3 regions of the Paenibacillus sp. TSM33 genome follow, and region 3 is predicted to be linked to each of the others. Evidence: riboswitches for the same ligand, from Rfam matches in the RefSeq annotation. Region 3 holds a riboswitch; each other region holds the start of a gene.
The links. A riboswitch is a leader RNA that binds a small molecule or an ion and turns the genes downstream of it on or off. The one in region 3 is predicted to bind cobalamin.

Region 1: another riboswitch for cobalamin. It lies ahead of ACN6NF_RS24590 (ABC transporter substrate-binding protein); the one in region 3 lies ahead of metE (5-methyltetrahydropteroyltriglutamate--homocysteine S-methyltransferase).
Region 2: another riboswitch for cobalamin. It lies ahead of ACN6NF_RS06685 (ABC transporter substrate-binding protein); the one in region 3 lies ahead of metE (5-methyltetrahydropteroyltriglutamate--homocysteine S-methyltransferase).

What each region holds. Positions count from the first base shown of each region.
Region 1 is NZ_JBLZXB010000023.1:281,180-291,937, reverse strand. It holds gene ACN6NF_RS24600 (xanthine phosphoribosyltransferase) at 1-246, shown strand, start outside; gene ACN6NF_RS24595 (nucleobase:cation symporter-2 family protein) at 240-1,547, shown strand; cobalamin riboswitch at 2,313-2,517, shown strand; gene ACN6NF_RS24590 (ABC transporter substrate-binding protein) at 2,734-4,317, shown strand; gene nikB (nickel ABC transporter permease) at 4,333-5,262, shown strand; gene ACN6NF_RS24580 (ABC transporter permease) at 5,277-6,092, shown strand; gene ACN6NF_RS24575 (ATP-binding cassette domain-containing protein) at 6,092-6,988, shown strand; gene ACN6NF_RS24570 (ABC transporter ATP-binding protein) at 6,985-7,761, shown strand; gene nikA (nickel ABC transporter substrate-binding protein) at 7,904-9,529, shown strand; gene nikB (nickel ABC transporter permease subunit NikB) at 9,576-10,526, shown strand; gene nikC (nickel ABC transporter permease subunit NikC) at 10,538-10,758, shown strand, end outside.
Region 2 is NZ_JBLZXB010000010.1:611,753-622,510, reverse strand. It holds gene ACN6NF_RS06715 (cobyric acid synthase) at 104-1,717, opposite strand; gene cobS (adenosylcobinamide-GDP ribazoletransferase) at 1,756-2,625, opposite strand; gene cobU (bifunctional adenosylcobinamide kinase/adenosylcobinamide-phosphate guanylyltransferase) at 2,622-3,182, opposite strand; gene cobT (nicotinate-nucleotide--dimethylbenzimidazole phosphoribosyltransferase) at 3,179-4,249, opposite strand; gene ACN6NF_RS06695 (ABC transporter ATP-binding protein) at 4,290-5,126, opposite strand; gene ACN6NF_RS06690 (FecCD family ABC transporter permease) at 5,123-6,169, opposite strand; gene ACN6NF_RS06685 (ABC transporter substrate-binding protein) at 6,166-7,173, opposite strand; cobalamin riboswitch at 7,381-7,594, opposite strand; gene ACN6NF_RS06680 (histidine phosphatase family protein) at 7,695-8,447, opposite strand; gene cbiB (adenosylcobinamide-phosphate synthase CbiB) at 8,462-9,433, opposite strand; gene cobD (threonine-phosphate decarboxylase CobD) at 9,423-10,526, opposite strand; gene ACN6NF_RS06665 (lipoate--protein ligase) at 10,688-10,758, shown strand, end outside.
Region 3 is NZ_JBLZXB010000023.1:79,112-89,869, forward strand. It holds gene ACN6NF_RS23655 (diguanylate cyclase) at 1-339, shown strand, start outside; gene ACN6NF_RS23660 (Rrf2 family transcriptional regulator) at 427-924, opposite strand; gene ACN6NF_RS23665 (glycoside hydrolase family 3 C-terminal domain-containing protein) at 991-3,912, opposite strand; gene ACN6NF_RS23670 (AbrB/MazE/SpoVT family DNA-binding domain-containing protein) at 4,147-4,617, shown strand; gene ACN6NF_RS23675 (anaerobic ribonucleoside triphosphate reductase) at 4,910-6,859, shown strand; gene nrdG (anaerobic ribonucleoside-triphosphate reductase activating protein) at 6,856-7,353, shown strand; cobalamin riboswitch at 7,544-7,738, shown strand; gene metE (5-methyltetrahydropteroyltriglutamate--homocysteine S-methyltransferase) at 7,897-10,215, shown strand; gene ACN6NF_RS23690 (DUF6985 domain-containing protein) at 10,299-10,758, opposite strand, start outside.

The DNA of each region.
Region 1 (10,758 bases), 200 kb from region 3:
GATTTTTTGGCAACTGGTGCAGCTTTGGTCGGACTTACCGATATTGTGAAGGAAGCAGGAGCAGAGCTGGCCGGAGTTGGCTGCGTAATTGAAAAGAGCTTTCAGGAAGGACGCGGACTGTTGGAGCAAAGAGGCATTGCCGTACGTTCTCTGGCGCGTATCGCTTCCATGACACCGGGCGAAGTTCATTTTATAGAGGAAGCTGGCAAGGTGATTCCTCCCGTTAAGGAGAATGTGGGATGTTAAGTAAACAAAAATTATTTGCGCTGGGCTTCCAGCATGTCATGGCGATGTACGCCGGAGCCATTGCCGTTCCTCTGATTGTAGGGGGAGCGCTGCACCTGACGCCAGCCCAGATGGCCTATCTAGTGGCTGCTGATCTATTCACTTGTGGGATTGCTACATTATTACAAATTATGGGGACACGCTTTTTCGGTAGCAGACTTCCTGTCATTTTAGGCTGTACGTTTACGGCAGTAGGACCCATTATCGCAATTGCTTCGACCTCAAATCTGGCGACAGCGTACGGTGCCATCATTTTGTCCGGTATATTTGTGGTGCTTGCGGCACCGCTATATGGTAAGCTGTTACGCTTTTTCCCAACGGTGGTTACTGGCTCGGTCGTTACGATTATCGGTTTGTCCCTTATTCCGGTGGCGATGAACAATGTAGCGGGTGGTCAAGGCAGCGCGGATTTTGGACAGCCGCGTAATTTGCTGCTGGCGCTGGTTACACTACTGGTTATTCTGCTTGTCAATCGAGTGGCTAAAGGCTTTTTACGCTCGATTTCCGTTCTTATTGGTCTGTTCGCGGGTACTGTAGTCGCCTATGCGATGGGAATGGTGCATTTTGCCCCCGTAGCGGATGCTTCATGGGTGAGTATTGCGCAGCCGTTTTATTTTGGCAAGCCGGAGTTTAGCATTATGGCAATATGTACGATGATTATCGTCAATATTGTGAGCATGGTCGAGTCTACGGGGGTTTATCTGGCAGTAGGCAAGGCGATTGATCAGAAAGTGGAGCAAAAGCAAATCGTCAATGGACTGCGTTCGGAAGGACTTGCGATTATGCTAGGGGGTATTTTTAATGCGTTCCCTTACACGGCTTTCTCGCAAAATGTGGGTCTGATCTCGCTGACTCGCGTCAAATCACGTAACGTTATTTTTGCTGCGGGCGGCATCATGGTCGTCCTCGGTTTGCTGCCTAAGCTGGCTGCCTTGACGACAGTGATTCCTAACGCTGTGCTGGGCGGGGCGATGATCGTCATGTTTGGCTCGGTTGCTGCATCAGGCATGTCTATTTTGTCAGAAGTGGATCTGCGGAAAGAAAGCAATCTGCTGATTGCAGCATGCAGTATTGCCGTGGGCCTAGGCTCAGCTGTTCTGCCGCAAATGTTCGACCAACTGCCGAGCTTTGCCAAAATGCTGCTGCAAAACGGCATCGTATCTGGCTCGATTACGGCAATTGTCTTGAACATTGTTTTGGCAAGAAAACAGGGTGAATCGGTCAAAAGCGTTAATGTCTCAGAAGTTCCACAGAAGGTTTGATGAATAGGAAATAAACAAAAACAGCCGGAGAGAGGACGTAGCCTCTTTTCCGGCTGTTTGGCATGGCGGTAATCAGAATGATTATTTGTTCAGTAGCATGAAGTTATTGATAACCCTCTTCTTGTATGAAAATGGGGGATTGAGAACCTAGTAGAAAAGTTTGCTAGAGTAGTAGATGAGGGAATGGTATAATCTACCTTATGGACTTTGAATAGTGGTGGATGTTTTCGGACCACGGCGCAGCTTCCCGAAAGGGGGTGAAGCCGATGGTCAACCTTGTGTCGTGCTACGATGTGCTACGTTGGATGGTTACGTTACTAAGCCTGGTGTTTAGTATTCGTAAACTTTATCGCTGGCTGCGTCGGAAATTTCGGAACAAGCGAAAACCCACCGCTTGATTAGGTTAGGCGCCTAACGGTGGGTTTAGCTAAGCATTTAGCGCGCCGTGGTGATCCACAGCCCTTCAAGTCCTAAGAGTCTTTGCCGTTGGCGCGGCGAAGGCTCTTTTTAGTATACGGATACGGTGGTTATCTCTATACCTAATTTTAGCACGTGAATTTCGTGCACGCAACGTTAAGACATACCTTCAATTGCGCGCAAGCAATGAATAGCCTTGGTCTTGATTCACACTATATCATTCAAATTTAAAATATTACGCTACACTTGTTGACAAGCCAGTAGCAACAAAATAAGATAATCCTAATTCGTAATAAAAAGGAATAAAGGAAGAAAACAGGTGTGAGCCGGACAACTCTATGTACGAAGTTTCGTAGAGACGATGTAGATAGTTGTTGAGCGTGTTCACTTAAAAGGGAAGTTCGGTAGATTCCGACACGGACCCGCCACTGTATACAGGCATCAGCAGGGTAATGCTGGAGCTTTCAGAACAAGCCACTGGAACTGTGAGGAACCGGGAAGGCCTGAAAGATACGCTTGGAGTCAGGAGACCTGCCTGTTTTGACATCACTGTCAGACCCACGGGATGCTGGGGAGGTGGTTAGGCGTGCTGCATACGGAATGTCTGAAACCAATCTGATTCCTTCTATGTTTTGGAGTTGACTTTGAGGTGAGTTTTGACATTTTATAATGAAAGCATTTCTGACTGCTGATCAGGTGGTCGGGAATGCTTTTTTCGCGTTTTGCGTTAGGTTTATACGATTTTACAAGATAGAGAGGGAAATGTGGGATGATAGGCAATCGTAATAGGCGTTCATGGTTCATATGTACAGGATGGCTACTGCTGATGGCAGTCATGGCTCTTTCGGGATGTGGCACAGCCACAAAGACGGAGGATAGCTCGGGCAAGGGTGAGAACAGGTCTGCACAACAGACTCAAGCAGATAAAAAGCTGGTGATGGCGTATACGTGGAAACCGTCAGGCGTCGATCCGCATGGAGACAATAGCTGGGACGTGATGCGTTCCGGTGCCGGTGAGACACTCATTCGTTTGAATGAAAAGCTGGAGCCTGTGGCTTGGCTAGCCAAGGAGTGGGAACATGACAGTCCTAACGTGTGGACGTTCAGCTTGCAGGATAAGGTCACGTTTCATAATGGAAAGAGCATGGATGCAGAAAGTGTAAAAGCATCTTTGCTGCGCTCAATCGAGAAAAGCCATCTGGCGAAGGATTTACTGGATGTGAAGTCCATTGATGTAACTGGTCCGCTGACGTTAGAAATTACGACAAACCAACCGAATGCAGCGCTGGTATCCAATCTGGCTGATCCGTCAACGATCGTGCTGGATGTGGCATCCATGAAAGATGAGCAGAGCTACCCTGCGATGACAGGTGCTTTCAAAATTAAAGCCTTCAACAAGGATCAATCCTTGGTCGTCGAGCGTTATGACGGATACTGGGGCGAAAAGGCACGACTGGCTGAAGCGACGATGAAATTCATTACAGACGGTAATTCGCGCCTGATGGCGTTGCAGTCTGGTGAAGTGGATGTAGCGACGGATATTCCGGTAGATAACGCAGAGGTATTAAAAAAGAACGACAAGCTACAAGTGCTGTCGGCTCCATCCTTGCGCACCCATATGATTGTGTACAACATGGAATCGCCTGTGTTCAAGGATGCAACCAACCGTAAGGTGGTGGACAGTCTGATTCCGCGCGCATCCATTGTGAGCGCCGTCATGAGGGGATTTGGTACGGAAGCAAGCAGCCCGTTTCCGAGTATTCTTCCCTTCGGTAAGATTGAGCGCAAAGCATTGGACGGAACGACGGAGCAGTTGTTGACGAAGGATGGCTGGCAGAAGGATGCCCAAGGTACGTGGACCAAGCAGGGTAAGCCATTCGAGGTTACACTGCTGACCTTCCCTCAGCGTCCGGAGCTATCCGTCATGGCTGAGGTGATTCAGAGCCAATTGCTAAATGAGGGAATCCAGGTCAAGATTCGCAAGGTGGAAAATATCGACGAGGCGTTGACCAAAAACGATTGGGATTTTGCTATGTACAGCATGCTCACGGCCCATACAGGGGAGCCGCAATATTTTATGGACATGTTCTACTCCTCTACAAGTGCAGCGAATGTAAGCCGTTATGCTTCCAAACCGCTGGAGAATATTCTTCACAGCCTGAAGTTGGCAAAGGATACCGCACAGCGTAATGCGGTAACACTGCAAGCGCTGGATATCATCAATACAGATTTGCCGCAGTCGTTCATTGTGCATCCTGACAATGTGTTTGGTGTAAAAAAAGGAGTGAAGGGCTTTACGCCGCATCCGATCGAGTATTACTACATTACAGCGCAATCCGATATTGCGGAATAACGAGCAACGTATCCTATGATTCGTTTTATACTGGAACGTGTGGCGCAGCTGCCCATCATTGTATTCGTTGTATCTACGCTGACTTTTGTACTGATGAGGTTGGCCCCTGGTGATCCTGCTCTCATTTTACTCACCGCACATAATGTTCCTGCTTCTGGGGAGGCGCTGACCGCGCTGCGAAACGAACTGGGCTTGAATGAGCCGCTTCATATTCAATATGTGAACTGGTTGAGGGATGTGTTCACAGGGCATTGGGGAACCTCGTATGTGTCCAAGGAGTCGGTGCTAAACGAACTATGGAGCAGACTGCCCGCCACGGTGGAGCTAGCTTTGGCGGGCTTTGCCGTCATGACGGTGCTTACGCTTGGGATGGGACTGGCTGCCTCGCTAAAAGTCAGCGGTCCACTAGATCGTCTGGGCAGGCTGTTTGCTTTGCTGGGATCGTCGGTCCCTTCTTTTTGGCTTGGTTTTCTGCTGATCTATCTATTTTCCGTTCGCTTGGGCTGGCTCCCATCCATGGGAAGGGAGGACTGGACACATTTAGTACTCCCAGCGTTGACACTTGGTGCAGGATTAGGAACGGTGCAGGCTCGTGTATTGCGGGCTCAAATGCTGGAGCTGAGTGACCGAAATTTTGTGAAAGCGGCGAGGGCTCGCGGTTTTTCACGTATGCATATTCTCTTTTTTGAGATATTTAAACATGCCGTTCTGCCTATGATCACGCTGTTAGGTACGAATCTATCATTTATGCTGGCAGGTAACGTCATCGTAGAAACCATTTTTTCATGGCCAGGGTTGGGCAAGTATTTTATAGATGCAATTACGCAGCGGGATTACCCGGTGATTCAGGGATATGTTATGTTTGCCGCGTTTTTAATTGTAGGTGTTCAGTGTTTGGTGGATGTGGTTCAGACGGTGATAGATCCAAGGCTGCGTTTGCGTTAAGGGGGAAGCTGAGAATGAAAAAGATACGGCTTTCCTTTAGAGGAAGCTTGCTGGCAGGGGGCGCACTGTTTGGCCTGATCGTGCTGCTTGGGTTGCTGGCTCCATGGGCCGCTCCTCATGATCCTCTGCATGTGGACCTTCTGAACCGTTTGGCACCACCCAGCCGTAAATATCTTTTCGGTACGGATCATCTGGGTCGGGATGTGCTGTCACGGCTCATTTATGGAATTCGGACAAGCGTGCTAATCGCTTGTGCGATTACGGTAGCTACGCTGTGTATTAGTCTGCCCACAGGCTTGCTCATTGGTTATGTGCGAGGACGCGTGGATCAGCTGATTATGCGGGGAATCGATGGCGTACTGGCTTTTCCCGATATTATCTTAACGGTGGCGATTGTGGGTATTTTGGGGCCGGGTTTCGTCAACATGACCTTAGCGATTATTGCGGTACGGTGGGCGGGCTATGTCCGCTATATCCGTAGTTTGGTTCAAAAAGCCTGCCAGGAGGACTATGTACGGTATGCCCGTTTGTCCGGCAATTCACACGTGCGCATACTAAGAAGTTATGTATTGCCACAAGTATGGCCGCAATTATTGGTATATGCGGTATGGGATATTGGACACGTGGTGTTGATGATCGCGGGGCTATCCTTTCTTGGGCTGGGTGTACAGCCGCCCAAGCCAGAGTGGGGTGTGATGCTGCATGATGCAACCTCGTATTTTCAGGTGGCTCCGCATGTTATGATCTTTCCGGGTTTGGCGATGATGCTGTTTGTGCTTGCCTGTCAGCTTCTGGGTGATCATTTTTCAGAAAAGGGGGCGGCGAAATAGTGGGAAAACGAACAGTCATAGGGTGGAAGGATACAATAGAGCAAGCTTACGTACGAAAACCGTTGTTACACGTGGAACATTTGGAGATTAGTCGTACAGGTGCAGGAGCAGGCGGAAGCGGGAACGGGAGCAATCCGCTACTGCGAGATGTGAACTTTTCCGTTTACCCAGGGGAAATTGTGGCTCTGACTGGACCAAGTGGATGTGGCAAGAGCCTGACCGCACACGCAATCGCGGGTATGCTGGACCCAAGTGTTGGTGTTACGCAAGGGTGCATCTACTATAACGGGGAAGACATTATCCCATTCCATGAACAGCGCTGGCAAAGACTGCGCCGTGAGGATATTGCCCTGCTCATTCAACAATCGCTGAGCGGGCTGAACCCGATCCGTACCGTCCGCGCCCAGCTGACGGATACGCTTAGACTGCACGGACGGCGCCAGATGCATGCCCAGAAGAGGCAGGCTGATCTTGTCCCGTCCCACACTGCATCACAGCAGACCTCACGGATGCGACAGATACTGAACCGTGTCACGGAGCTGGCTGGAGGCCGCACTACTCCAGGGCAGGAAGCTTATTTGTGTTCTCTGCTCCGCAAGGTCGGTTTTGCCGATCCTGAGTATATTCTGTCATCATATCCTTTTGAACTAAGCGGAGGTATGTGCCAAAGGGTGCTGCTGGCTGCAATGTTAAGCTCCGGCCCACGTCTCTTTATTGCCGACGAGCCCACTACAGCGCTGGATGTGATCAACCGTGACAAGGTTCTGGCATTGCTTTTACAGTTGAGAGAGGATTTCGAGCTCACTATTTTGTTGATTTCACATGATCGCCAGGGTATGAGTCGCGTAGCAGATCGAGTATTGGAGATGACCCCGGAAGGAAGGATGCAACCGTGATATTGGAATTGAAGAACGTCACCAAAGCTTATCCTGTCCGCAGACGGAGAAAAGGCTGGTTCAATACGAAACAAAGTGAGCAGGTAATAAAGAAAGTGAGTTTGGAATTACGACAGGGAGAATGCCTTGGACTGGTTGGAGAAAGCGGAAGTGGCAAAAGTACGCTGGCGCAGTGTATCCTGGGGCTGAAGTCCTTGACCTCGGGGGAAATCTGGCTGGATCAGCAGCCCATACATACTGGAAGGATGAAAGATATTCATCTGTACAAACGAATCCAGTTAGTCGCGCAGGACTCGGCCTCCTCACTGCATCCCCGTATGACCATTCGAGATATTCTGATGGAGCCGATTCGTAACTATTTTCCTGAGCGAAAAGTAAGGGCACTGGATATCTGCCTTTCCCTACTGAATTCGGTAGGGTTGAAGGCTGACAATCTCAAAAAATACCCTACGCAGCTAAGCGGTGGACAAAAACAGCGGGTGTGCATTGCTCGGGCGTTGGCGGTTGAACCAGAAATCATCCTGTTCGATGAATCCGTCGCCAATCTGGATACGACAGCCCAGTCCTCCGTGCTGAACATGCTCAAAAGAATGCAGCTCGAACGTCAGTTGTCCTATCTTTTCATCACCCATGATCTTCAATCCACCCGTACGTTCTGTGATCGTGTTGCCGTCATGGTTCAGGGAGAGATCGTGGAAATATTTGAGGATTGGGATGAAGAACTAGTGAAGCATGAATACACGCGTACTCTATTTCAAACGTTGGCGGATTAATCCATAAATTTAATATTATGCAAATTCAAAATAAATAAGAGCTTTGCTTGTCGAATATTGTTGACAAAATATAATGTGGTACCTATTCTAAATATGATTATGATAATCATTATCACATATATAGAAAAGGGGAAATACATTGATGTCCGTTCGACACCGCAAGACTGCCACCTTTATGTTGGTAACGCTCCTCTTATTATCCGTTATTCTGGGCTGCGCGAAGCAGGAGAACACACCTGCATCCACCTCTGCTAACGGAGCTGCCAATGAAAAGTCGATCACGCTATCGTGGCCACGGGACATTGGTACAATGAATCCTCACGTATACAACCCTTCCCAGCTTTTTGCACAATCCATGATTTATGAGCCGTTAGTCAGCTACAAGCAAGGAGGTAAGCTGGAGCCTGCTTTGGCTGAATCTTGGACCATATCCAAGGACGGCAAGACATATACGTTTAAGCTGCGTAAAGGTGTGAAATTTTCCGATGGAACGCTATTTAATGCAGCGATTGTCAAAAAGAACTTTGACGCTATTATGAAAAATGAGAAAACGCATAGCTGGCTTGGTATAGTAGGCGTTCTCGACAAAACTGAAGCTGTAGATGACAGTACGTTTCGAATGACGCTCAAAGAGCCATACTACCCAGTTATTCAGGATCTGTCTGTCGTTCGCCCGTTCCGTTTTCTGGGTGAAGCCGGTTTCCCGGATGATGGAGATACGTCCAAAGGAATTAAGAAACCTGTAGGTACAGGACCTTGGATGCTGGATGAATACAAGCAGGATGAGTATGCAACTTTTAAGCGTAATCCGAATTATTGGGGTACTGCACCGAAGGTGGACAAAATCACGGTCAAAATTATTCCCGATGGTGAAACACGTGTAATGGCCTTTGAAAAAGGCGACCTGGATCTGATCTATGGAGAGGGTGTCATTAGTCTGGATGCTTTCAAACAGCTTCGCGACACGAATCAATATGTTACCACGTTGTCCGAGCCTGTCGGCACAAGAAGTCTGTTGCTCAACTCGTCCAATCCCAAGTTGGCAGACCTTCGGGTGCGTCTGGCACTCCAGCATGGATTTAACAAGCAGGCGATGGTGGAAGGCGTAACCTCGGGGCTGGAGGAAACAGCAGATACGGTTTTATCTAAAAACTATCCGTATACGAATGTCGACTTACAGCCAATAGGCTATGATGTGGAAAAATCCAAAGCATTGTTGGATGAGGCTGGCTGGAAGCTGCCCGCAGGCGGCACAGTTCGGGAGAAAGATGGACAACAGCTGGATTTTGAGCTGATTTTCGATAAGACCGATCCGATTCAAAAGGCGATGGCTGAAACCATTCAGGCTGAATGGGGAGAGCTGGGTGTCAAAGTGAATCTGACCGGACTGGAGCTGACGGTTCAAATCAAGCGGCTTAGATCCAACCAGTTTGATCTATATTTCTGGTACAACTATGGTGCGCCTTATGATCCGCATTCCTTTATTAATGTTATTGCCAAGAAGAGCTTCGGAATTTCTGAGGTGCTGAGCGCCCTTCCGATGAAGAAGGATCTGGATCAGCAAGTACACAAAGCACTTTCATCGACAGACGAAACCAAGCGTCAGGAGCTGTACGCCTCAATCTTGAAGACACTTCAGGAGCAATCTGCAATTGTGCCTATTTCGTATATTAAGAAAACGGCAGTGTATCAGAAAAAGATTACCAACTTTGTATTCCCAGCTAATCGGGATGAAAATCCATTTGAGGGAATTGAAATTGGAAAGTAGCTGAAACGGGAAGGTAACGTTAATTTACAGGATAGGAGGACAACTTATGATTAGCTATATCGGGAAGCGAATGGTAGCGGTCATCCCTATTGTTCTCTTTGCCACCCTCGTTACCTTTGCACTCATTCATATTTCACCGGTTGATCCGGCTGAGGCTTACTTGACGGCTGCCCATATTTATCCTACCCCGGAAATTCTGGAGCAGAAGAGGCATGAGTTCGGGCTGGATCAGCCATTGCTGACACAGTATATGCATACACTTGAAAGAATCAGCCGGTTGGACTTTGGTACTTCGTATCTGACCAACAAGCCAGTGTGGGATGAGGTGAAGGCTCGATTGCCTGCCACTGTTGAGCTGGCCTTAAGCAGCATGGCATTATCCATCGTGGTGAGCATCCCGCTGGGTGTATTGGCGGCGATGCGTAAAAATGGCTGGATCGACATACTGAGTCGAGGGATTTCGTATTTCGGGGCATCTATTCCCCAGTTCTGGCTGGGATATTTGTTAATCTTCTTTTTCTCTGTACGATTGGACTGGCTACCTGTAGAGGGTCGGGGAACGTGGCAGCATCTGGTGTTGCCGACGTTGACTCTGTCGCTGGTTCTGATTGCTTTATATACGCGCCTGTTGCGCTCCAGTGTGCTGGAACAGCTTCAGGAAACGTATGTCCAGTATGCCAGAACCAGAGGAATACGCGAGCGTGTGATTATGCTCAGGCACATACTCAAAATGGCCATTACTCCGCTAATAACAAGTATGGGCATGAACCTGGGCAAGTTGCTGACTGGAACGATTATTGTGGAGCAGGTGTTTTCATGGCCTGGGTTTGGCCGTTATTTCGTGGAAGCCATTTTTAACCGGGATATTCCCGTCATACAATGCTATGTGTTTTTGGCGGCATGCCTGTTCATCGTATGCAATTTGCTCGTTGATCTGGTGCATTTGTATATGGACCCCCGAATTTCTTCGAAGGGACGAGCAGAGCAGTGCAGATAAGGTTGCGTAAAATGTTCAAAGGTCAAAAGGTAATCGTGGTTTGCTCTGTCGTGCTGGTAGCCCTTTTTATCATAATGGCGCTGGCTCCATGGCTGGCTCCACATGATCCGGTTAAAGTCAATTTACTGCATAAGCTGGAAGGCCCCTCAAAAGAGTATTGGCTGGGGACGGACCATCTGGGTCGGTGTAATCTATCCCGGCTACTGTATGGAGCGCGAATTTCGCTCGGCTT
Region 2 (10,758 bases), on a different contig from region 3:
TCCTAAAAAGGTATCTCTCAGTCACAAAAATGACTGCAGAGATACCTCTTTATTTTTTAAAAGCGATTTAGATTTAAAGGTTCTTCCATGAAGAAGTTTATGATTACAACCCCAAAATGCGATAAATTTGCTCCATGTCTAAATGAGCGCGTACCACCTCTGCGACACGGTCAAACTCTCGTTCCTTGGCTTCACGTACAGTAAAAGTGCTATCCAAAGCTGCCAAGCCCTTGGCTTGTCTCAGTCCATCCAACCATGATCGGCGAAAACGATCATTATCAAACACACCATGCAAGTAGGTTCCCCATACCTTACCGTCTATCGTACCCCAACCTTCCTCAAAGGCGATCCCTTCCCCACGCTGAATCTGGAATAATGTTTTCATATTCGTTGAGTCTCGAGTCCTGTCTATAGATACATGTGGTTCCGTGACATACTCCGTAACACCCATATGTATTTCATAACCTTCGATAACTGGCTTGAAGGCAGAACTTGAATCAGATGCAGTGCATAGCAAAAGTGGGCAATGATTAGACAGGGTCCCTTGAACGCGAACGGTTTGCTTTTCCTTTAAGAAGGTCGTGGATAGAGCTAGCCAACCTAATCCATCTGCCTGCTGCGGCAACCCAGATTCGACGGCATCGGGGTCAAATAGCACTGTGCCCAGCATCTGGTAGCCCCCACAAATACCAACCAGTTGCGTGCGTCCCGTCTTCATGGCCGCTTGAATGTCTTCCTCCAGCCCTCTTTCACGCAATTCCAGCAGGTCTCCGATGGTGTCTTTGGTTCCCGGTAAGATAATAGCGTCTGGTACGCCCAATTGTCCGGCCTCCGTGACATAACGCACGCTCACATCTGGCTCTGCGGCCAGAGCATCCGTGTCTGTAAAATTAGAAATACGCGGATACCGTATTACTGCAATATCTAATTCTTTATCCTTTGCTGACCGCTTAGGCTTCTTGTCCAGTACGACCGAATCCTCTGCTTCAATGCGAATGTCCGGTAAATAGGGCAGAACACCGAGTACAGGAATGCCTGTCCGTTCTTCCAGCCAGTCTAATCCTGGTTGAAGCAGGGACAAATCGCCTCTGAATTTGTTAATGATAAACCCGCGGATACGCTGTACTTCATGGGGTTCCAGCAACTCAATAGTCCCTACCAGAGAGGCAAAGACACCACCCCGGTCAATATCTGAAATCAGCAATACTGGAGCATCCGCCCAGCCTGCAAGGTTCATATTTACAATATCGCGGTCCTTTAAATTAATTTCTGCCGGGCTGCCTGCCCCTTCCATAAGCACAATATCATAGGTATCGCGCAGCCGATTCAGCGCATCCATAACGGTGTGCTTGGCTTGTGGCAAAAAATCCTTTCGGTAATCGGAGGCGCTCATATAGGCATAAGGTACACCGTGTACAACAATTTGTGAGTGCATATCCTTGACCGGCTTAATCAGAATCGGATTCATGTCGGTCGTCGCCTCAATACCACAAGCTTCGGCCTGTACTCCCTGTGCACGTCCAATTTCCTTGCCGTCCTCGGTAACATAAGAGTTTAACGCCATATTTTGTGACTTAAACGGTGCGGGACGGTAGCCGTCCTGCAGAAAGATCCGGCACAGCGCAGTCGTCACCACGCTTTTGCCCACATCCGACGCTGTTCCTTGAAGCATTAATATAGCTGCCGGGTTGGTTCGGGACGGTTCGAAAGTTGACAATTGCCTCTTCCCCTTTAACGAATTCATTTCAAATTGGATCACAACCCGTACAAAACGACAATAAACAGCAACAAAACCGTCTCCAGCAATTCGTTCAAAGCTCCGTATATATCTCCTGTAAGTCCCCCAAGACGGCGATTAATACGGTTTGCTGTAAAGGTTCCAACTCCGTAAGCCAGGAGCGGAAGCAACGCAAAGCCTATCCAGATTGGAAGGCTTTCAGCATACGAAAGGAGCGTCTGTAAGTGTGACCCTGCTAACGACAGGTTTCCTGATCCCTCTATTGCTGTAGCTGGTCCTGCAAGTATATATTGGCCTGCGGCAGCACCTAGCGTCACGACTATAGCCCAAAATACGGCCAGTCCGGCACGTCCACCACTCATATCAGCAAAACGCGCAGCCAGTCCATCATCGTTACGGGCTTTAGGCCAGCGCTTCATTGCATGTACCATAAACCAGCGGCTCCAAACCATCGGAAGCAACAACAAGCCGGACACATTTTGTTCAACCAGCACGGTATACAGTAAAGCAGCCTTGAGCATGAGTAGCAGCACACAAGCAATAACCCCCATCGCTCCTACACGGCTATCCTTCATAATCTCCAGCATCCGTTCGCGGGACCGGTAGCTGAATAAGGCATCAGCCGCATCCATCCACCCGTCCAGATGCAGTCCGCCCGTCAACCAGACCCAGACAGCAAGGGTAAGAATCGCACACGGCAGCGGTGGCAGCACCATAGCCGTAAGCGCCGCAAAGCCCCAGACAATAATGCCAATGACCACTCCAACCAGCGGATAATAGCTAGCACTGCGCTTCAGCAATTCCGGGGAAAAATCCAGCTCCGCCTTGACCGGTAGACGGGACAAAAATTGAAAAGCCGCAGCAACAGCCTGACGTTCACGGCTCATAGCTTATATTCCAGCTGTTTAAGTTCTACGGGAATGCCCGCCGTCACTAAAAACACTTCATCACAAAGACGGGCCATCCGCTGATTCATCATCCCGCTCAAATCCCGGTACAGCCTTCCAAGCGGATATTCTGGTACAATACCGTCACCGACCTCATTGGTTACAATGACGAGCGACCCCGGATACTGCTCCACAGCTGCCGCCAGTTCGTCCATGGCGGCTCTGGCCGCAGCTTCGCCCTCCTCACCCGCGGCCAGCAGCACGTTCGACAGCCACAGGGTCAGGCAGTCGACCAGCACCATAGGCGCAGGCTGCGACGCTTGAGCGCCGCCAAGCCGTCGCAGCAGCTCCGGCAGCGCCTGCGCTTCCTCCAGCGTCTGCCAGTCATATCTAGCAGAATCGCGCTGGAGCCGATGAAGAGCGATGCGCTCCTTCATCTCTACATCGTAAGCTTGGGCCGTTGCAATATAGCAGGCGCGCGGTGCGCGCGCCATGCATAATCGCTCGGCAAAGCCGCTTTTTCCGCTGCGTGCCCCGCCGGTCACGAGCGCCTTCATCGCTGCGCGGCTCCCTGACCGTCCGATACGCCTGCATCGGCAAAGGTCGCCATTTCGCGCATAATGCGGCACGCCGCATCAATCAGGTGCAAGCTCAGCGCACCGCCCGTACCCTCACCGAGCCGCATGTCCAGATGGAGCATGGGCTCTAGCTTGAGCTGGCGAAGCACTGCCGCGTGTCCGCGCTCGTCTGAGGCGTGCGAAGCAAGCATGTACGCCGCGCTCACAGGCGCAAGTGCGCGTGCAGCAAGGGCAGCCGCGCCGGAAATAAAGCCGTCCAGCACCACTGGACAGCGATGTGCGGCTGCGCCGAGGATGACGCCTGCCAGGGCGGCAATCTCCAGACCGCCAACCTTGGTCAGCACGTCCAGCGCGTCATTGGCATCCGGCTGATTCACATCCAATGCGCGGCAGACAACAGCTATTTTACGGGTAAGCCCCGCCGAATCTACCCCCGTCCCCCGGCCTACGATAACTTCCGGCTCAAGCCCAGTGAGCGCACATACGACCGCAGCGCTGGCTGTCGTATTCCCGATGCCCAGCTCTCCGGTAACGAATAGTCTTGTGCCACCTTTAACCGCTTCTGCCACGGCTTCAGCTCCGGCCAAAACCGCCTGTTCCGCTTCCGTACGCAGCATCGCTGCCCCTTTAGCCATATTCGAAGTGCCCATACGCACCTTACGATTCACCAAATCCGGGTGAGAGACATCCGCATTCACGCCAACATCTACTACCTGGACATCAGCGCCCGCATGACGTGCCAGCACATTAATTGCTGCGCCGCCTGACAGCATGTTATAGAGCATTTGCTGCGTAACCTCAGCTGGAAAGGCGCTAACTCCCTCTTCGCACACCCCATGATCCGCAGCCATGACCATCACTGTTTTACGATCAAATTCAGGCTTGTCCACGCCAGTAATTCCTGCTAACTGGATGGCCAAACTCTCCAGCTTTCCAAGACTTCCAGGTGGCTTTGTTAATTGGTCCAAATGTGCTGACGCTGCCGAAGCCGCCACTCCATCCGGCTGGGCTATGCTATCGATCAGCTGACGCAGCTTGTCGTTCATACCTTCCACTCCCTGCTCTTTTTAGTATGTTTACAATCTCCTATTGATCTGCAATAGACGCAGTGTTTCTGCGCAGCAAGAGCTGCGGCACACCGCTATCGGGATGCGGAAGCATCACAGGCTCCACACCATATACACGCCGAATCCGATCCTCTGTTAGCAAATCCGTTGAAGCTCCCAATCCTTCAACCATTCCATCCTTAAGTATGAGCAAATTATCAGAAAATTGAGCCGCCAAATTCAGATCATGCAAGACAGCAATGATTGTCACGCCCGTTTCTTGACGCCATTCTGCCAGCAATTCCATAAATTCAAGCTGATAGCGCAAATCCAAATAGGTCGTAGGTTCATCCAGCAGCAATATTTGTGGCTCCTGCGCCATCACTTTCGCCAAAGCTACACGCTGTCGCTGTCCCCCACTCAAGCGATCCAATGTTCTGTCAGCTAATGAAGTTAGACTCAATCGTGCTAGAACCCGATCCGTGATCGCCTCTACATCGACTCCCTTTTCCCTGCCCAGCCAGTCCTGATGAGGGAACCGTCCCATTTCTATAACTTCCCTGACCGTGTATCTTACTGAAGGAATCCCCTCCTGTTGGAGTACAGCTACAAGTCGCGAAAGCTCTTTTCTGCTGTAGCTATCGATCTTTTTACCATAGATATGAACACTTCCAGAGGTCGGCTGGTCTACACCAGAAAGCAGATGCAGCAACGTGGATTTTCCACTCCCGTTCGGACCAATGATCCCCCACCAAGCTCCTTCGTCTACGTTCCAGCTAACATTCTTTAGCACATGGAAATCCCCATAAGCACGGCTCAGGCCCGCTACCTCTAATGCTCGAGCACGCACCTTTAGTAATTCACTTGGTTCGGTCACAGCAGATCCCCCCTGCGCAGCTTCTTGTTCCGGTACAGGAGATATGCGAAGAACGGTGCTCCCACAAAGGCTGTCATCACGCCCAAAGGAATTTCCGTCGGGGCTAACAGCGTACGAGCTGCCGTATCTGCCCAAGCCATAAAAATAGCTCCACCCAGTGCAGATAACGGAACGATCATCCGGTAATCAGGACCTGTCACCAGACGAATGATATGTGGTACAACGAGTCCGACAAAGCCAATGACTCCGCATACCGAGACAGCGGCGGCTGTCAGCAAGGTAGATATGATCAGGACATATAGCTTCGTCGCATCTACATGAACCCCCATATGAGCCGCTTGACGTTCACCCAAAGCCAGAATATTCAGCACCCGTGCCCGGTTCCATAGAAACACCAGCCCAACGATCACGTAAGGTAAAAGAATTCCCGTATATGACCAACCTCGCAGACTAAGACTTCCCAACGTCCAGTACAATATTTCATTGACTGTTTCCTTCGACATGGCTGTCAGAAAAGAAACAATGGCTCCCCAAAAAAATTGCATCACCACACCTGATAAAATGAGGCTTTGGGTCGGAATTTTCCCACCTTCACGCGCCAACGTCAACACCATCCACAGCGTCAGCATGCCGGTTATAAATGCGACTAGCGGAAGGGTCCATATACCCACAAATGAAAATTGAAGCCCCCAATAAATCAGTACTGCCGCTCCTACCGAAGCTCCCGAGGATACCCCAAGGGTATAGGGATCAGCCAAGGGATTACGCAATACACCCTGAAATCCAGCTCCCGCCAGCGCCAGCGCTGCTCCGACCAACATTCCCAGTAACACTCTTGGCAATCTGACCTTCAAAATAATCTGCTCTGCGGATGTATTCCAATCCGGTGTAAACGTATCACCTAACCACGGTAGGTGGTTGATCAAAATACCTGTGATCTGGCTGACCGGAAGACTGACCGAGCCGATGCCAAGACAGAGCAGCAACGTCAGCAGCAGCAAGACAAGACCTGTCCCCCCAAAACCGATCAGTTTGCGGTTCATTTGAAAATTTCAGGGTACACGCCCTTAGCCACTTCCTTGAGTCCTTCCGTTACACGTGGACCTGGACGGCTGATCAAATTATCGTCCACGGCAAATACACGATTGTTACGAACAGCCGATATTTGATCCCATCCGCTGCGAGCTTTAATGATATCGCCGAGGGTTTGGCCTGTTTTGTCATCCTTCACACTTTTGCTGTACAAAATCACGTCAGGGTTGGTAGCTATAATATTTTCCTCACTGATTTGATACCAGCCCTTCTGCGTGGCACCTACATTTTCACCACCTGCTAATGTAATCAGCTCGTCCATAAATTCGCCTTTACCCACTGTCCAGCCTGGTGAAAATTCGACGTATACCCGCAGCTTCTGCCCTTTGCCGATATTTTTAACTCCTTCTTTTACTTCCGCTACATCTGCTCTCATCTTGTCGGTCACCGCTCTTGCTTCTTTCTGATGATCGGTGATTTTCCCATACAATTCGATGTTAGCTATGACATCTTCAACGGTTTTCGGTTCCGTTTTAAAAATCATAATCCCCATGTCACGCAGCTTAGTCGTAGCCTGTTCACTAAGTGAAATCCCTGCAAAAACGACATCAGGGTTCGCAGCAATGACCGCCTCTTCGTTCGGTTTCATAATACCGCCCACTTTAGGCTTTTTCGTAGCTGCCTCCGGGTAATCAGAGTAGTCGGAGACACCGACAATTTCCTTGTCCAGTCCGATAGCAAACAGCGCCTCGGTTTCTGCCGGGGAGACGGAAACAATCTTGTCCGGTGCTTTTTTGAATGTAAATTCCTGTCCTGTTGCATCCTTAACCGTTAGCGGGTAAACCGTTTTGCCCGGAGGCTCTTGTGCGGTTACGGTCTGTCCCGGCTGCTGTGGAGGAGCTTGGCCCTCTTTATTTTCTGCATTTTTTCCATCCGCGCCACATGCACTCAGCACAACTGCCAATATCAGCGCCAATAGACCTGTTGTCCATACCTTTATTTTCTTTACTGCCATGATTTGCACCCCTTCATACAAAAATCGTTAAGAGCGTTACTTGAACATCATCCGTATTTCCTCATTCCAGCCTTCTTTTCCTATCAAAAAACCCCGTATCCTCATATTAGGACACAGGGGTCACGTTAGCACAGATCGTGCGCAGGCGGGCAGCTTCTTTCCGCATGGACAGTCACTGAGAACACGTCATCCTTTCCTCGAAGGATTATGGTGACAGGCGGACGGGCAGGTATCCTGACTTATGGAAGATGCATGTCCTGATATTCTTTCATGTGCTTGACGGCACATAAAACAGGGCTAATGGGCAATTTTCCATTTACAGTGGCGGGACCGCGTCGGACTCACACCGACTTCCCTTTTAACAGCGCAGTGAAGGAAAACAGTAGATTCCTCACACAGCGCCGACCTCGTCTGCTGGATATTTGATGTAATGGTAGTCAAGCCGTTCTTTTACTTGATGATTATAGGTTAAAAAGAGTTAGCTTACAACCCAAACAGCCGCTTTATTCGCCGTGTTTAACCTAATGAGAAAGCAATCTTGCGATATAGTTGTGCGGTCCAGTCAACCTTAACCGAATCCTAAATGCATCTCCCGGCTTCGGATTTAGACTCCAAAAATCATGGCCTGGCATAAGCATACAAGCCAACTGACGAATTACACCACCATGCGTAACAATCAAAACAGAGGACGGCGCGGCATTAAACCCTATGGACTGAACGTCCATAGCAGTACGCCACGCATACAGAGAGTCTAGAAATTCGCGCAGACGATTCACGAAATCGATCCAAGGCTCTCCTCCAGGAGGAGTAATTCGTTGCGGCTCATCAATCCAAGCGCGATACAACGCCACATCCTTAAGCATGTCATACGTTTTTCCATCCCACTCGCCAAAATGAAGTTCTCGCAGACGTGGCTCCATGATAGGAGGCATAGCAGATAGGGAACGTTCAGTCGTCAATGCTGACTCCGGCAAAATGATCCGCAAAGTCTGGCGACATCGCATCAAGTCACTGCAATAGATTCGAGCAAAGGACTGGCCCTGCACTTTTTTCCGTAAAGGCTTTAATTCCTGCTCTGCTCCAGACAGCAAACCCAAATCGGCATGTCCCAGATATCGACGTTCCTTATTCCATAAGGTTGTGCCATGACGAACTAGCACGAGCTCCATGTCCCACTGCAGATCTTCTTTAGCATCATTCGGCTCAATATCCTGTTGTGGGTTCGGACTTAGTGCACATTCTCGCACTCTTTTCCCTTCTGTATTTTGTTTCAAAATGATGTCACTCCTCACCGCATCCATCCCAAGGCAAAACACCCCGTAGCGCCCAACAAACACAACCCTACAAACATAGTGGATACGGCGAACATCAGCCGGATTGTATGCCGGATATCCTTCGACTCCAGCGGTCGTATCCCTTCGCCCATATATGCCCGAAAGGAGCGTACGCCGTGATACACATTATAGCCACCAAGACGAATCCCCAAGGCACCTGCCACTGCTGATTCGGGGAAGCCGCTGTTTGGGCTTGGGTGCAGATGGGCATCTCGCTTGACTGTTCGCCAGCTTCTTGCAGCATCCAGCCGATACAACCACGCCGCTATCACAAGCATAACTGCTGTGAGGCGAGCCGGAATGTAGTTAGCTACATCGTCCAGACGTGCCGAGGCCCAGCCTAAATGCAGGTACTTTTCATTTTTGTAGCCAACCATTGAGTCGAGCGTATTTACGGCACGATATGCCAGTGCCAAGGGGGCTCCCCCGATCAGGGCATAAAAAAGCGGGGAAATAATGGCGTCCACGATATTTTCAGCGACTGTTTCGACGGTACCACGCACAATTTCAGGCTCGTCAAGCTGCTGCGTATCCCTCCCGACAATCATGCCTAGCTCCCGACGTGCCACAGTCAGGTCATTCGCCTGCAACGCTCGGTATACTGACAGTCCTGCGTCCTTTAGTCCTTTGGAAGCAATTGTGGTTGCAACCAGAACAATTTCTACGACGACAGACAACCATGGGTGAATCCAGGCAAGCACACGCAATAGCCCCCAAGCAAGCCCAAATGAGCCTCCTGCCACAATGAGTGGAAGCAGTATACCCGCACGTTTCAATCCCCGGTCACTGCGGACCTTACGACGAATCGCTTTTTCCAATGCTGAAATGGCATGTCCCATCCCGATGACTGGATGCGGCAACCATCTCGGATCGCCGATCAGCCTGTCCAGCAAATAGGCTGCCATTATGATCAAGCTAACTATCACGCCCCTGCTCCTCCTCCAGCACTTCACTGAGTGCGGACAGCAGCATATTATTGGCTTCGGCGTCCTTGACTGCAATTCGAAAATGGCTCGCCGACAGCCCAGGATACATGGCACAGCTACGTATAAGAATCCCACGTTGTCCAAGCGCCTGCTGAATAGCCGATGCACTCCACGTTCCCGGCGCCCTTGCCAGCACGTAATTGGCTTCGCCGGGGACGACACCGCAGCCCCATTCCGCAAAAGCAGTCAGCAAGCGGCTGCGTTCCGTAGCAATCAGTTCCTGTGTGCGGCGCTCATAAGCTTGCCCACTTCTTAGACATGCCTCTCCAGCCAGCAACGCCAATCCATTAACACTCCAGGTTACCTGTTTGGACGTCATTTGCCGGATATAGTCCGGATGAGCAATCGCATAGCCCAATCGCAAGCCAGGAATGGCATAAAATTTGGTCATCGATCGGATTAAAATCACATGAGGATAGCGCTCCAGTACAGGCAGTAGTGAGATTTGCCGTTCCAGTGGGATAAAATCAATAAATGCTTCATCTACTACCAGCACGGTACCTGTTCTGCCAGCCGCCTCTGCCAGTTCATATAGCTCCTGCTCGCCATATTGCACACCGTTCGGATTATTCGGCTGCCCAAGGAACAATACATCTACCTGCTCCATGAGCTGAAGGATGTCCTTCACGTCCGCCTTCCATTGAAGCGAAGCCTTCCCGTATACCCGATGAATCTCGGCTCCGAATTTGCCAGCCAGCTCGGCATATTCCGAAAAACACGGCTCCACTGTGCCCACACGCTTGGGAGCCAGGCCCAATAGCAGCAGCGCCATGCTTTCAGCCGCGCCGTTACCGATGCTCAACGACTCCGGTGGAACGTGCAGCCGCCGTGCGAGCATATTTTTAAAGTGGCGGTGTCCAGGGTCTGGATAGCGAATCACCGTGCCCAATGAGCTTTGCAGTGCTTCAAGCACCTCTGGTGGCGGACCAAGCGGATTAATATTCGCACTAAAATCCACAAAATCCGCCGCAGCTCCACCAAATGTCGCGGCAGCTGTTTCCCTGTCCCCGCCATGACCGTAAACCTCTATCATTGCCTCATATCCTTTCCGCCCGTTTTCAATCATTTAGCTCCATTATGAGGCTGCTTTTTGCGTCCCGTCAATGCAAATGAGCTTTTGTGCATGGCTCACTTGGGTTACAATAGGGGGAGGCACACATAAAATACACAGTTTGTATATACGGAGGAATGGACATGCTGTTCATCGACAACCAGGGCATACACGACCCAGCTATTAATCTTGCCATTGAGGAATACGCGCTCAA
Region 3 (10,758 bases):
GATGCAGTGCTGCGCCAGCTTGGGCAGATTTTAATGGAAAAGTGCCGTACTAATGATGTAGTCACCCGCAGCGGGGGAGAAGAATTCACCGTACTCTTGCCGAATTGTGCTTTTCGGCAAGCACTACGCATAGCTAATTTGATTCTTAGCGGAGTAAATCAGTACGAGTTTGTTTTAGCCGACGGACTTATTCTTAAAGTCACCGTGTCCATCGGCGTGACCACCTTCCCTGGTACAGGAGAAGATATATCCGGAGCAGCCCTGCTGGAACAGGCGGACAAAGCATTATATGAAGCTAAAAAAGCAGGACGTAACCGTGTTTGCTCATATGAAATATAATTTGAGGCATGACCTTTACACAGAAATAGCCGATACAACCCTCTCTTGAGAATCGTATCGGCTATTATCCTTTTAAATGAAAAGATGTTAATCCCTTGGGGAAGGTGACTTGGTATCCTTATCTTCAGTATGATTGCAATTCCCCACCACAAGGGATGTACGCTTGGCGAGCGAAGCAAGCGTATGAGATTCCCATACTTCCAGCATACGACGTTCACTCTCAGCTAAAATCTCAGATACGGCGATCGCCAACTCCCCGCAAAAAGGGTTCGTCTCCGGTTCATGCATCATCCCCGGGAAAATGGGATCACATATTTCAATGGCGTGGTATATATCAGCAAGTGTAATATGATCCGCCGAACGGGTAAGCACATAACCTCCCTCGCGCCCTTCACGTGCTGCAATCAAATCTGCCTGCACAAGCCGTGTCAGCACTCTGCGCACCAAAGTGACTTCGCAATCAATGGAGCGGGCAATAGAGCCGCTGGCACAAAGCTCCCCGTGTTTTTCCAAATAGACAAGCGCCTTTACCGCAATTCCAAGCCATTTGGGCGTTGCGGTGCGTAGTCTTTTTTCACTATTCAAATGAGATGACACCCCTAAGCTGTAGAAACTTCGTTGAATGCATTGTACGTGATGTCAGATGTAAGTTCAAGCCTGAAAGCCGGAACTCTCTGGTTCTCTAGCACCCAAAGTAAAATGACCTAGCCGTACTTCCCCACTAAGTGACAGATAAACATCCCGGATGCCGGAGGCTGATTGGACCCCTTCGGAGAGCGTCACCCATGCTTGTGCCCCTCCTGTATTACCCACATTGATGCGTGCCACAGCTTGGCTGTCCGGCGTATCCCAATGCAGCTCGATTGCTGCATCACTGCTGTTGCCCGACACGCGGCACTGAAGCACGGTCACACTCACCGTATTCATGTCTACACCATGAAAAGCGATCCAGCCGGCACGTTGCGGTGAACGGGGACGTACACAAGCCTCCTTTTGCTCCTTGCTTTCATCCAGCAGAATGTCGAAGCAATCATCAAAATTTTCCGCTCGGATGCTTGTTCCGGCTTGCCGTGGTGGAATAACTTCGCCTCGAACGTACACAGGATGCTCCAATCGAATATCCGCTGAGGAGGCACCTGCCAGCAGTGTATATTCACCCGATTCAACGCAATAGCAATCCCGTGTGACATCCCAAATCGCCCAATCCTTCACCCGAACCGTAAAAGAGACCGTTCGCGTCTCACCTGGCTCCAAGCGAATGCGTTGAAATCCGCACAATGTCTTCAACGGGCGCTTTACGCGCGAGGCTTCAGAGCGTACATATAGTTGTACAACCTCTTCACCAGCAGCTGCCCCTCGATTCGTCACATCTACCCACACCTGGATAGTATCTGCGGCGTCAAGTGCAACCATAGATTTAACGTTATCCTTATGGGCGTCTGTATGCAGATCACTATATTCAAATGGCGAATACGTTAACCCGTGTCCAAATGGATATAACGGTTCACCTTCAAAATATTGATAGGTACGACCGCCACGAATAATATCATAATCCCTGATATCGCCCAATTGATCCTCATTCTGAACCCAGGTCATGTTCAGTCGCCCTGCGGGTGCGTAATCTCCAAACAATACATCCGCTATGGCTGTACCATGCTCTTGTCCCGCATGAGACGTATATACGATCGCTGGAATATGCTCTTGAAGCCAAGGAATCGCAAATGGATAGCTGCCTGTCAGAACCACAATCGTATTCGGATTGACGCGATATATTTCCTCGATAAGTCGTTGCTGGGAAGCAGCCAGTTCCAGGCCTGGGCGATCATTCTCTTCCTTTCCGTTAATAAGCGGGTGATTTCCAACGAATACAATCGCTGTATCTGCCGCTTGCGCAGCGGCTATCGCCTCCGCCAAGCCATCCGATACCGTCTCAATACGGAAAGTCGTACGGTCGGAGTCTGTGACGTTAGATGCAGGAGTTGCGGATTCCATCACCTTTAAGGAGCCTTCCGTTCCTGCGGTCACTGGCTTACCATTCCACGTGGTCCACAGATGCTCTCCTTGTTCTACAGGAGTCAGTCCAAAGACCTCTTTAACATACCAGCCATACGCTTCAGCAGCTGTCACACGAAGCGTCTCCTCATCGCTCGTCACATAGGTACCCAGATGTTCATCATGCAGCGTCACGCTGCCATAGCCCCAATCTGTCATGGTCAATACCGTGGGCTCTCCATCCTGGGACAGGCGCATATCGCCAGAAGAATTAACTATGAGCTTCGCGCCATCAGTCGATGCTGTCAAGGTCACACGATCTTTGGCATCGGAGTACACGACACGTTCCTCCGAGCTCCCGCTTTCCAGCTTGGCACGAATCGCCTCCAGCGGTGTAACCCGGTAAGGCAGCGTACCGGAATACCAGTCGCGGAACACCTCATTGCCATGCAAACCAATGACCGCTACTTTGCCACACTGGGCAGGGTTCAATGGCAAAAGTTCCTGCTCATTTTTGAGCAGTACGATCTGCTCCCTCGCCGCACGCAACGACAATGCACGGGCTTGCTCTGTCATTAAAGCCTCCTCCCCGATGGAGGCATATGGATTGTCTGCCGCCGGATCAAATTCTCCCAAACGGAAACGAACGCGAAACGTATGGAACAATGCCCGATCTAAGTCCTCTTCTTGTAGCGTGCCCTGCTCCAAGGCTTCTCGAATCGCCTGCTTGGAGAGCTCTGCATCATCGGTAATGCTGTCAATTCCAGCGCGAATAGATTCAGCTACGCCCGGCGTATGGGAATCGTAATATTGATGGTCGTTTACAATCCCCATCACATCACCCGCATCACTTACGACAAAGCCATTCATTCCCCATTCGCCTCTGACAATATCATTAACACCATGGTATAACGTAGCAGGCGTTCCGTTGATCAGATTGTAAGAAGTCATCATCGACTGGGCTCCGCCTTCCGTAAAAGGCTTCTCGAAGGCTCTTAGATAATATTCTCGCAGGTTTCGTGGGTCTATGCTGGAGGAGCCAACACCCCGGTCCACTTCATTATTGTTACCGAGAAAATGTTTTAACGTCGCAACCGCTTTCAAATATACCGGATGATCACCCTGTATCCCTTTGACCAACTCCTTCGACAATTCTCCCGTCAAATACGGGTCTTCGCCGTAGGCCTCCTCATTCCTTCCCCATCTTGGGTCACGCTCCATATCCACTGTAGGCGCCCACAGGGTCAGACCGTTCAATTTCGGGTCACGACGATAGTAGACACGCGCCTCATCTGCGATAACAGAGCCGATCTGACGCAATAACTCCGTATCCCAAGTACAGGCCAAACCTACAGGCTGAGGAAATGAAGTGGCCTCTCCCAACCAGGCTATCCCGTGTGCTGCTTCCGTACCGTGCTTGTAAGCTGCAACTCCCAAACGGTCAATGGCCGGCTGGTATTGCAGCATAGATTCGATCTTTTCCTCTAAGGTTAGTCGCGACACGAGATCCCTTACACGCTCATCTAGTTGAATCTTCGGATCTTGAAATAAATATTCGATACCCGTTGTTTCATGACTCAAATCCGTCATCCCCTTAGCTTCATTAAGATGATAAAAAGTTCTTTCACGAAAGCGTTTTAATATATCATAGCGGAAAAAGGAGCACACCGGCAACAATACCGAAATCATCCTTAATTGGATGAAAGACAAACCGCGGCATACGAGAAAAAAAGTTACAATTTCTTTTTCTTATATAAAGCTAAAAATGATATTTTTTGGTATAATCAGGATATATCATTGAAGGAGGAAGCGCTGATGAAAAATACCGGAATGACACGGCCTCTGGATCAGCTGGGGCGAATTGTACTCCCTAAGGAAATGCGCACCACTATGGATATCAATATCGGTGATTCGCTTGAATTCTTCGTAGATGAAGAAGGATTTGTATTAAGGAAATACACGGGTGTCTCCTGCAAATTTTGTGGCGCAGTGGATCATTTAACTTATTTTCGGGACAGCTTTATTTGCGCTGATTGCATCCAGTTATTAAAGAACGATGAACATGTACATGCCACAAGCAATGATGCCATCCAGGCTCAAGAACATACCAAATCGAACCAAGCCAACACTACCTGGCAGCCCAAGCATTCCAGAGTGCAACAAGGTGAAATGGTAAAAAAGCTCCGCAAGCTGATTCAGGAACATCCGAACCTGCCACAAAAAGTGTATGCAGAAATGCTCGATATTTCCCAAGGCCGTGTGTCCCAACTGAAAAAGCTGCTCTAAACCTTCTAAAAATTTATTTCCCAATATCATATACGATGTACTCGAAAACCTACTTATTTCACTGTAACTGCAATGGCCAGGTGTAGAGTAAGGTACATATCTGTGGATGTGTCCCTTATTCTATACCTGGCCTTTTTGTGCTTCCCGCCTCTATCAATGTGACAATAGTCACATACTCTCAATGTCTACGTATATACAATATATAGATCGAAACAATTGGTTATCGCTAGATATCATCAATATGTTGTTTTTGTGAAAAATATATATTTTTTACTATATGGAGGGTTTTACGATGAAGGTGCTGGAGGAACATCAATTATACGACATTGGTGAGCGAGTCATTGGGGCACAAGATCTGGACATGCTGCGGGAGAATGCAAATTTAAATGGAGAATCGTTCAGCGGTAAAATGAGCAAGCTTGGCTCGGAATATGCCAAATGGTATGCGCGCCTGCGTGTACTTCCGCCTGAATTGACAGACGCGATTGACCGTGGATATGTATATGTTCACGATTTGGACCAATATGCGCTCGGAACTACAAATTGTATCTTTATCCCATTTGGTCGTTTGCTACAAGACGGTTTCAATACAGGCAATGGCTCTGTACGCACACCGCAAACAATTATGTCTGCTATGGCACTGGTCGCCATCATATTCCAGTCTCAACAAAATAGCCAATTTGGTGGTGTCTCTGCCAATAAAATAGATTGGGATCTAGCTCCATACGTTGCTCGTTCCTTCCGCAAGCACCTGCGCAAAGGACTCCGGTTGTTCGAGGAAGAAATAGACTCCAGCTGGTCTGATGACGAACTGCATTTAGCCAATACTCAATTGCAAGAAGTCTGCCCTCGTTCATACTCATTCGCACGCGAAGAGACAGAGACAGAAACCCGGCAGGCCGCCGAGTCGCTCATTCATAACCTGAACACGATGAGCAGTCGGGCAGGGGGGCAAATTCCATTCACTTCACTGAATTACGGGATGTGTACGTCTGCTGAAGGCCGGCTTGTTTCGCAATCGTTGCTGGAAGCCACGATTCGTGGACTGGGCAGCGGGGAAACTCCTATTTTCCCACAACATATTTTCCAATGTAAAAAAGGAGTCAACCAGGCAGAAGGCGATGTCAACTACGATTTGTTCTTAAAAGCGGTAGAATGCTCTAGTAAGCGGATGTATCCCAACTTTGTGAATGTGGATGCTACCTTCAATCTGCCTTATTACCGCGCAGATGACCCGGATACCATCATTGCCACGATGGGCTGCCGTACCCGTACCATTTCTGACCGTTTTGGCAGAAACCGCCAGAGCGGCAAGGGTAATCTCTCATTTAATACAATTAATCTGGTACGGCTCGGGATTGAATATGGTATTTGCACAGGCAAGCGTCTGACACCTGACCGTGATCGCTTTGATGCGAGACTGGAAGAGGTTATGCGAATTGCAGTGGACGGTCTAATCCATCGCTATCATATCCAGACCAGCCAACCTGCCAAAGCCTCGGACTTTATGATGCGCGAAGGGGTATGGGAAGGCGGAAAAGAACTGGCACCTGATGAGAAGGTGGGAAGCGTCCTAAAGCATGGTACGCTTTCGGTCGGATTTATCGGGCTGGCTGAGTGCATGAAAGCATTATACGGAAAACACCACGGAGAGGATGATTTTGTATACCGTGAAGCACAACGAATTATCACCTCTATGCGTGTGTATTGTGATCGAATGAGTGAACTCCACAATCTAAATATTACATTGTTCGCGACACCTGCCGAAGGTCTGTCTGGCAAGTTCACATTGCTGGATCAACGTGACTTCGGGATTATTCCTGAAGTAAATGACCGGGAATATTACACGAATTCCTTTCATATTCCGGTGTATTACAAGCTCCCGGCTGCTCGTAAAATCAGCTTGGAGGCTCCGTTCCATAATCTATGTAATGCTGGTGCAATTTCATACATCGAGCTGGACGGTAATGCGCGGAATAACCCGGATGCGTTTCTTAAAATTGTTCAGTACGCGCTGCATCAGAACATCGGCTACTTCTCCATCAACCATCCGGTGGATCGTTGTACGGAATGCGGCTATGAAGGGATTATCGGGACAAGCTGTCCTCAATGCGGCACGGATGAGGAACACACGCACTTTCAGCGTTTACGTCGGGTAACCGGATATCTGACAGGTGATTATACCGTTCGTTTTAATGCTGCCAAGCAAGCCGAAGTTCGCGATCGGGTAAAGCATAAGTGAATTTGTGCGGCTATATTCCGGAATCTCTGAATGAAGGATACGGCCTGCGCACCGTCGTATTCATTAGCGGTTGTCGCCATGCCTGTCCCGGCTGCTTTAATCCAGCTTCGTGGAACTTTCGCGCAGGGGAGCCATTCACGCCCGAGCGTCAACAGGAGGTCATCCGTGATATCATGGATAATCCGCTGTTGGACGGATTGACTCTCTGCGGGGGAGACCCTTTTTTCTCAGCAGCAGAATGCTCGCAATTCGTACGTGACTTCCGCGCGGCTTGTCCCGACCGAACCGTCTGGGCCTACACAGGCTTTGTCTACGAAGATCTGCTCATGGATCAGGAGCGACAGGAGCTGGCGCTATTGTGTGACGTGATTGTGGATGGCCGTTTTGTTGAACAGCAAAAGGATCTGACCCTCCCCTTTCGGGGCAGCCGTAATCAGCGCCTGGTAGATGTGAAAGCCAGTACTCAAGCAGGTTACACCGTTTCATTGGCTTAAAGGCGATGTTCTACTTAGCAAGATGCTATTCCAAAGACAAGTCCCCCACGATGGGTTGGGCTTGTCTTTTTTTGCATATAACTAACAGATTCCACTCCAGTTTCCATTACTGTTTCTATTGCACATCCTGTAAGTTTCACTTATGATGGTGAACAAGTATACGAGTGCATAATTATTCGTCATACCTTAATCGCATAGCTTGGAGATAGGTGTCTGTTCTATCCAGATCAGACTTAAAAGGGAAGCCGGTGCAAATCCGGGACGGTCCCGCCACTGTAAACGGGGAATGTTCAGCTACTCAACACCCACTGGTCCACAGACCGGGAAGGGATGCTGAACGTCATGATCCGTAAGTCAGGAGACCTGCCTATTTTAACAACATCGCAGTACCTACGGAAGATAGGGAGGTGTTAAGAGCAGTCGCCGTATTTTTGAATTTTAATCGCGGAGGCATTCTTTCCCCTACTTATTTTTAGATTTGGGGACAGAATGCCTTTTTTGGTACGTAAAAATAAACTGGCTACCACTTAGGAGGAAACCTACATGTCCATTAACGAACGATCTGCATTGTCCGGTTTGACTAGCAGTAATCTGGGATATCCGCGTATCGGCGGGAACCGGGAATGGAAGAAAGCACTGGAGCGCTTCTGGCAGGGTAGTATTAACGAAAGTGAACTGCATAGTGAGATGAAAAGATTACGTCTTGAGAATCTGAGCAAGCAACGTGACAAAGGTATTGATCGCATTCCTGTCGGAGACTTCTCCTATTACGATCACATGCTGGATACATCTGTGATGTTCGGTCTCGTCCCCGAACGCTTCAACTATCGTCCTGCAGGTCCGGTTCCTCTGTCTGTGTATTTCGGGATCGCACGTGGACAAAAGGGTGCTACTGCCAGTGAAATGACCAAATGGATGAATACGAATTACCACTACATCGTTCCCGAATTGGAAAATGCGGCTCCATTGCTCACTGAAAATAAACCCTTACTAGCTTATCGTGAAGCAAAGCAGGAGCTAGGTATTGACGGTAAACCGGTTCTCATCGGTCCCTATTCATTTGTTGTTTTATCCAAAGGCTATGATCGTAACAATCTGGCCTCTATTATACGAACCTTCCTGCCTTTATACGCCCAAATCCTGTCAGAGCTAGCCGCAGAAGGCGTGCAATGGGTCCAAATCGATGAGCCTGTCCTGACAACCACATTTCCGGTAGAAGATCTGGAGATTATTCAGGAGGTCTATGAAGCTTTGATCCAAGCTGCCCCCTCCTTAAACATCATGCTGCAAACCTACTTTGGCAGCCTAAATCATTATGAGCGTCTGACTGAACTTCCGGTACAGGGAATGGGCCTTGACTTTGTATATGATGATGGAGAAAATCTTCAGCATATATCACGGCACGGCTTCCCCAAAGGGAAAACGCTGGGCGCTGGAGTCATTGACGGGCGCAATATATGGCGCAGCGACCTGAATGCCGTGGCTGCGCTGCTGGGCCAGTTAGCAGAACAGACCACTGCCGCACAGCTTATCGTGCAGCCATCGTGCAGCCTGCTGCATGTGCCGGTCAGTCTGGAAGCAGAGCACAAGCTGGACCGAGAGCTGGTGCATGCACTAGCCTTTGCCGATGAAAAGCTGGATGAAATCGCAGTCTTAACGGCTGCACTTGGTAAGCACGATCCATTCGCACTTGCCAAGCTTGGGCAAAGTGCGGAGGCGGTAGCCCGCTTCAACAGCTCAGCGGCAAGGGTACAGACAGCTGCCGATTTGGCCAACCTGTTGACAAAGGAGCCACTATCACGCAGCGTTCCTTTCGCCGAGCGCCGTATAATTCAGCAAAATAGGCTGAAGTTGCCCCCACTGCCTACGACGACCATCGGTAGCTTCCCGCAAACTGCTGAGGTTCGCAAGGCCCGTCTGCACTATCGCAAAGGAGAATGGTCTGCCGAGCAATATCGGACATTCATCCAGCAGCAGATCAAGGAATGGATTGATATCCAAGAGGACATTGGCATAGATGTGCTTGTACATGGGGAATTTGAACGGACCGACATGGTTGAGTTTTTTGGCGAAAAACTAAAAGGCTTTGCTTTTACACAAAACGGGTGGGTGCAGTCCTACGGCTCCCGCTGTGTTAAACCGCCGATTATTTACGGAGATGTGTCGTTCGACCAACCAATGACTGTCGAAGAGACGGCATTTGCTCAATCGTTAACCTCCAAGCCAGTTAAAGGGATGCTTACAGGTCCTGTGACCATTTTGAACTGGTCCTTCGAACGTAATGATATTCCACGCAGGCAAGTTGCTTTGCAGTTAGCTTTGGCATTACGGGCAGAGGTAGAGGCACTCGAAAAAGCGGGTATTAGCTTGATTCAGGTGGATGAACCTGCAATTCGAGAAGGGCTTCCGTTGAAAAAAGAACAACAGCAGGCCTATCTGGATTGGGCGGTTCAAGCCTTCCTTGTAACCACGGCCACCGTTGAGCCTGCGACCCAAATCCATACACACATGTGCTATTCCGAATTTCAGGATATGATCCAGTCCATTTCTGACATGGATGCCGACGTGATTTCTATTGAAACCTCTCGTAGCCACGGTGAACTGATTGTTAGCTTTGAGGATCAAGTGTACGACAAAGGCATTGGTCTGGGCGTGTACGATATTCACAGCCCGCGCATTCCTGATGTATCAGAAATGCTAAGCATGATCCAACGTGCCTTGCGCGTACTGCCACCAGATTTGTTCTGGGTTAATCCAGACTGTGGGCTGAAAACCCGCACCAAGGAGGAATCTGTTGCCGCATTGCGGCAAATGGTACAGGCGGCTCAAGCAGCCCGAGCCGTGCTGTCTGTATCCAACTAATATTTTGATCGTATCCATTTGCGTCATCATGTCCACTATATCCTATTCCCTTTCGGTCTTTCTATTAGAGACCGAAAGGTGAATTATTCCAAGTCATATAATGTATATGCACCTTTAATATGCTCGATTTTCATCTGCTTGAGATGTACACCTAAGCCATGCTCTCGATCCCAGGAACAATTAAAATTCAAATATAGTTCATCCTTTTCCGATGAGTCGGGAATCAATATAGATATAAGCTGCATTCGATCCAGCAATTGCTCTGGTCGCTCCACATAAGGCGCATATTCATTAGGGTCCTCTCCCCATGAGCTGTATGCCTTCCGATACTTTTCCACGATGTCTACATAATGATGGTATATGGACTCCAATACTTGAGGATGGATCGCTGACGAACATGCCATATACTTCTCCCATGTCTTTTTCTGAAGTTCCGTAGGTTCTGCTATAGCCTGTGCCTGTTCTTCAGAGTCGGCTCCCACGATAAATTCGACTTCAACCTCCGATGGCTGCTCACAAAAATCAAGATGCACCGCACCACGC